DNA from 2 places in the Pseudoalteromonas sp. SWYJZ19 genome. Region 1 is predicted to be linked to the other one. Evidence: predicted binding sites of a transcription regulator. Region 1 holds the regulator's gene; the other holds the start of a gene.
What was found. The regulator FliA, encoded in region 1, starts transcription of late flagellar genes. The targets are predictions, from matches to a motif close to CTAAAGNTNNNNNNNNNNNNGCCGATA.
Positions count from the first base shown of each region.

Region 2: a site for FliA is predicted at 1,604-1,630, ahead of I6F45_RS20105 (DUF5610 domain-containing protein). Genes of this name have one in related genera too.

Region 1 covers NZ_JADYXI010000008.1:26,320-29,537, forward strand. The annotation lists gene I6F45_RS09810 (protein phosphatase CheZ) at 1-531, opposite strand, end outside; gene cheY (chemotaxis response regulator CheY) at 549-932, opposite strand; gene I6F45_RS09820 (RNA polymerase sigma factor FliA) at 973-1,683, opposite strand; gene I6F45_RS09825 (MinD/ParA family ATP-binding protein) at 1,710-2,570, opposite strand; gene flhF (flagellar biosynthesis protein FlhF) at 2,563-3,218, opposite strand, start outside.
Region 2 covers NZ_JADYXI010000033.1:1,292-4,509, forward strand. The annotation lists gene murI (glutamate racemase) at 1-369, opposite strand, end outside; gene I6F45_RS20105 (DUF5610 domain-containing protein) at 435-1,574, opposite strand; gene trmA (tRNA (uridine(54)-C5)-methyltransferase TrmA) at 1,737-2,834, shown strand; gene I6F45_RS20115 (thiol:disulfide interchange protein DsbA/DsbL) at 2,899-3,218, opposite strand, start outside.

The DNA.
Region 1 (3,218 bases):
AATAACTTGACCTGTTAAGTCTTGATAGTCTTGAGCCATTAGTACATTTGTCATTAAGCTTTGAAGCTCATCCGTTTTATGATGAGAGTTATTCATAAACTTATCGATACTATGGCAAAGTTGTTTAAACTCACCAAGCTCAATCTCCCGGCTCATTAAACGATCCCATGTCGGTTTGATATGAGATATTTCATCTGCAAGTTGCTGAGCTATAGGTAAACTAGCCTCAACAGCATCCATTGTTTTATTAGCCGCATTTTCTGTCATTTCTATAACATAATTAAGCCGCTTTTTAGCATCTGGAATCGCATCTGTCGTTATGTTAGTTAAGCGAGTATCAAGCTCAAAGCTTTTAAGTGCTTCGTGCAGTTGACGAGTCAACTTCCCAACTTCAGCAAATAATTTAGACTGCTCTTGCGAAGCTGTCTCTAAAATCAACTGATTAGCTTTATCTTGCTCATCGTTTTCTAAATAAATGACGAGTTGACGAGCTTGTTCTAACGTTATTTGAGGCGCAGCTGGTGCTGACATAAGCCTCTCCCCCATCATTAGCCTAAGCGTTCAAATACTTTTTCTAATTTAGTTTTTAATGTTCCAGCCGTAAATGGCTTAACAATATAACCATTAACGCCAGCTTGCGCTGCAGCAATTATTTGTTCTTTTTTAGCTTCTGCCGTTACCATCAATACAGGGATATGTTTTAACTTATCATCTGCACGAATTGCTCTTAGAAGGTCAATACCTTGCATTCCCGGCATATTCCAATCTGTAACCACAAAATCAAATACTTGATTTTGTAACATAGGCAGAGCTGTAGACCCGTCATCAGCTTCTTGAACGTTAGTGAAACCTAAGTCACGTAATAGGTTTTTTATAATTCGTCTCATCGTTGAAAAATCATCAACTACAAGAATTTTCATGTTTTTATCCAAAACATCCCCCAGTGAGGTATTAACCTTAGTTTACTTACTACTAGTTTATCCAGTCATTGATTTTAGCTTTAAGCTTAATCATCGCCTGACCATGTATCTGACTTACACGCGATTCACTTACATCGAGTATATGTCCTATTTCTTTTAAATTCATTTCATCGTTATAGTATAAAGAAAGTACCATTGCATCACGCTCTGGTAATGACTTTATTGCATTTAGCAAAGACTCATTAAACCGATCATTTTTAACATTATTAAAAGGTTTGTCTAGCGCTAAATCTTGGCCTACGGGAGTAATAACATCCTCATCTACACCAAGGTCTTCTATACCTAATACTTTACTGGTATTAACATCATTTAAAATATGATGGTACTCATTGAGTGAAATTTCAAGTTTTTCAGCAACTTCTGTATCTGTTGGTTCGCGATTCAGACTGCTTTCGAGCCCAGTAATTGCTTCTGCAACTTGTCGGCTTTTACGGTGTACTGAACGAGGAGCCCAATCACCACGGCGCATTTCATCAAGCATAGCCCCGCGAATACGAATACCGGCGAAGGTTTCAAAGCTTGCGCCTTTTGTTGCATCAAAGTTTTTTGAAGCTTCTATTAAACCTATCATTCCTGATTGAATTAAATCATCAAGCTGAACGCTAGGTGGTAATCGAGCAATTAGATGACATGCCACTTTTTTAACAAGTGATGCATGTTTCTCAACAATCACATTTAAGTTTTGTGTTGATTGATATCCCATAGCTCTATTCACCAATGTTGTCATAATTAGCCGTTTACTAGTTTCTCAATGAAAAACTCTAAATGCCCAGATGGTTGATTTGGTATTGGCCATTTAACTGCTTTTGTCGCCAGCGCTTTAAACGCGAGAGCGGCTGGCGAACTTGGAAAGAGCTCAACAATCACCTTTTGGCGACGTGTTGCTTTGCGCATATTTTCGTCATAAGGAACCGTTGCTACTAGCTCCATTGAAACATCTAAAAAGCGATCGGTAACTTTAGATAGTTTTGCAAACAATTCAGTGCCTTCACGCATACTGCGGACCATATTGGCAACAATTTTGAACTTATAAACACCGTGCTCGCGGCTTAATACTTTAATAAGTGCGTAAGCATCGGTTATTGATGTTGGTTCATCGCACACTACAACCATTACATCTTGTGCTGCTCGTGAGAAGCTTAGCACCATGTCTGAAATACCAGCGGCTGTATCTACAATTAAAATATCAAATTCGGTATTCAATTCGCTAAATGCACGAATTAGCCCGGCATGCTCAGATGGCGATAATTCAACCATACTTTGCGAGCCCGATGTAGCAGGTACAATTTTAATACCAGCAGGCCCTTCAACTAAAATCTCGTCAAGCTCACATTCACCTGACAAAACGTGTGATAAATTGCGCTCTACACGTAAACCAAGCATCACATCACAGTTTGCTAAACCTAGGTCAGCATCCAGCACTAATACTCTATTACCTTGTTGCCCTAGTGCAATAGCGGTATTTAGAGAAACATTTGTTTTCCCCACCCCACCTTTACCACCGGTTACAGCGATAACTTTTACGCCGTTGTTATTGTTTTGACTCATTTTGCGCAGGCCGCTTGCTTGATCTAATACTGTGTTAATCATACATCCCTACTGTACTTGGCGCCACTGCTTGGTGCCTTGAATGTTGTGCTTTTGTTCTTTTTAAATATAACTGCTCAGCCTTTTTCACTAGTTTTTCAGCATTTGCAACACGAATATCTTCTGGCACTCGTTGACCGTTAGTAAGATACCCTATTGGAAGGCGATTTTGAATCGCAATACTAATAATCTCACCCAAACTTAATGATTCATCTAACTTAGTGAAAATACAACCACTTAACTGTACTTTTTTAAAGTGACGTACTGTTTCTTGTAATACATTAATTTGTGCCGTCGCGCTTAGTACTAAGTAGCTGCGAATATCCACACGTTGGTTACGCATTAACGTGTTTAACTGCTCAGTTAAACGTAAATCTCGCTGACTCATACCTGCTGTATCAATTAATACTAGACGTTTATTTCGTAAATGATATAAAACTTCAGCTAATTCATTAGCATCTTTAACTTGCTTTACACCACAACCAATAATACGGCCGTAAGTAGCAAGCTGTTCATAAGCACCAATTCTGTATGTATCAGTGGTTATTAAGGCCACTTTATCAGCGCCATATTTTTGTGCGCCTAAAGCTGCAAGCTTAGCAACTGTTGTTGTTTTACCAACACCTGTTGGACCCACTAACGCATATACAC
Region 2 (3,218 bases), on a different contig from region 1:
ACTGGCGACCGTTGCCGGTGTGGCTAATAAGCCAATATGATTTGAACGTGTTAACTCTGCCGCAGGCTTTATTGCTGGCACAACACCTACTATAGGAATATCTGTCATTTGGCGAACAGCGCTAAGTGCAGATGTAGAAGCGGTATTACACGCTATTACAATTAAATCAACGTTAAGCGTATTAGCTTTGATGAAATGAATAAGTGAGCATAATCGGTTAATGATTGTTTTTTGGGATTGAGCACCATAAGGTAGTAATGCATTATCCATAAAATAACTGTACTGAGCATTGGGGATACTTTGCTTTATATGCTCAAGTACAGTAGTTCCACCAATACCTGAATCAAAGACCATTATATGCGCTGACAAACTACCGTTCCCACTTTACTTTAAGAACGGCAGTTTGCCATGAGGTATTTATAAAAGAAAGTAGTTTAACTTTGCGTGGTTTCTAAATCAGCAAGCTCGTCGGCTGCCGAATTTAACTGATTAAGGTTTTCGAACATAGACTTTGTGTAATCTACTAACTTATCTATTTGTTCCTGATCTTGATTTAACCATTGGAGAATGCCAGCTAGCTGATTTTGTAATCCAAGCTCACCCGCTTTTTCAAAAGCATTTTTAAGGTCGTCATTAAAAGGAGCTAAACCCTCCACTACTTGTTTTTCTGGTGCTGGTCTATATTCTTCATAGCTTTTAACTGTTGCTATTGTTTTTGTTTGGCGTAAATCCATAGAAAAAGCCACCAGCTGATCGCTGTCTAAACTCAGCTCTTGCGCTTGTTCAAATGCTTCATCTAAATCACCACCAAAAAAGGTTTTACTTAAATCTTGTAAGTCTTCCATCATCGCATTAATAGCTTCTTGCTCTTGCTCATTTAAGTCACCATTAACCGACATCGAAAATGATACCTGTCGAGATTGCGATGATGAGCTTGCAAACGACTCGCCATTATTGTTTTGCTGATAGCCACTTGCCGACTGAGATTCAAATGCATCTGCAAAGCTAATACTTACCTCGTCACCTTCTGCGGTGGTAAATTTATACTCTGCATTACTCGTCATACTGACATATTGAGCCTGGCTTATATTTACGCTGGCAGGTTGTGGGTTAAATAACGACTCTTCAAACTTATCAAGTCCATTGTAAATACCCTCTTTGGACTTATTAATCCCCTCTTCCATGTCATCATTAAATACGCCAGTACCTTTGAGTTCATCAACAGCGTCGTCAATCCCTATTTGGACGCCTTTGCGCGCGTCGCCTAACATATCTTTGAGCTTTTCGTCATCAGCGCCGTTAGCTTTTGCTTTATTAACAGCACTACTTACAAAATCGAGTACGTTTTTTACTATTTCATCAAAATCAAATAGTGGTTTATCTGCTTTTTTTTCTGCGATAGGCAATCCAAGCTGCTCAGCCATTTTATCGCCAAGCACCTTTGCGGCCAACTCTCGGCCTCGTTGTTGATAGCTATCTTGAGGAGACGTAATTGTAGGTTGCTGTATATCAGCTTTATTATTGAATTTATTGATGTTGTTGTTTGGCGTAAAGCCATAATTACCTATTTTCATGATTCGTCTCCTAAGCGTGCGTAGTTTATTATCGGCTATAACAATAAAAACTAAAGTACAATGTTCAATAAAACAGCATAAATGCTAGCCAAAACTAGACAAATACGCAGCGCTCCCTACAATAGCGCCGATAAACAGATCTTAGATAAGGTAGTAGCGTTAATGGCAGTTATTAAAATAGATACCACACAGTACCAAGCGCAGTTAAGTGAAAAAGAGCAGCGTATTAGTGCGCAGTTTCAACGTTTTGGTGTGGAGCAACTAGAAGTATTTAGCTCAGAGCCAACTAACTACCGCCAACGTGCTGAATTTAGAGTATGGCACGACGGTGACGATCTGTTTCACATTATGTTTGATCAACAAACAAAAGAAAAAATCCGTGTTGATACATTTGATCCAGCAGCGCCTCTAGTAGGTGAAATAATGCAGGTGATGATTGAAAATCTTAAGCCTTGTGAAATATTACGTCGTAAGTTATTTCAAATCGATTACCTATCAACGCTAAGCGGTGAAATTTTAGTAAGCTTGCTTTATCACAAACCACTGGATGATGAATGGTTAAGTGAAATTAAAGCACTGAAAGAAAAGCTTAGCAGTAAATACAAAATTGACTTTATCGGCCGAGCTCGCAAACAAAAAGAAGTACTAGGTGATGACTTTGTAACTGAACGTTTAACAGTTAATGGTCAAGAGCTTATATACCAACAAGTAGAAAATAGCTTTACTCAGCCTAATGCAAAAGTAAATATTAATATGCTGGAGTGGGCACAAGATTTATGTAAACCACTTAAAAATGATTTACTAGAACTGTATTGTGGTAACGGTAACTTTTCAATTGCATTAGCGGGCTGTTTTAATAAAGTATTAGCGACGGAAATATCAAAATCATCTGTTCACTCTGCTCAATACAACATTGCTAAAAACAACGTAGAGAACTTAGATATTATTCGTATGTCGAGTGAAGAGTTTACTCAAGCAATGAATGGCGAGCGTACTTTCTCTCGTTTAGATGGTATTGACCTTAAAAGCTATGACTGCCAAACCATATTAGTTGATCCACCACGCGCGGGCATGGATGAATTAACGTGTGACTTAGTGGCTAATTACGAAAACATAATTTATATATCGTGTAATCCTGAAACCCTTGAGCGTGACCTTGATCACTTAACACGTACGCATAACGTTAAGCGCTTTGCTATATTTGATCAGTTCCCTTATACGCATCACATTGAGTCGGGTGTTTTCTTGCAGCGCAAATAAATACGCTCAGTAAACGTTACCCATAAAAAAGCTCCTTAAGGAGCTTTTTTAGTTTTAGCTAAACTTACTTGTTAGCTAAGTAATTAATCAGTTTGCTAATATCTTCTGGTTCAGTAATACCCGACTCACGACCTAGGTTTAATTTATACTTACCATTTACAATAAATGTAGGTACGCCACGTAGTGCGCCTTTTTCTTTAAAGTAGTCTTGATCGCGTTTCATTTTAGAGCTCAGCGTTCTTACCGAGAAGCTTTTAAACAGCTTATCAAACTTATCGCCATCAACGCCCTGCGCTACAAATATATCTTTTACATCTGCAAGCTCATTAAAACTAGCGCGCTTTGTATGAATATGATTAAAGATTGCAGAGACAATTTTATCTT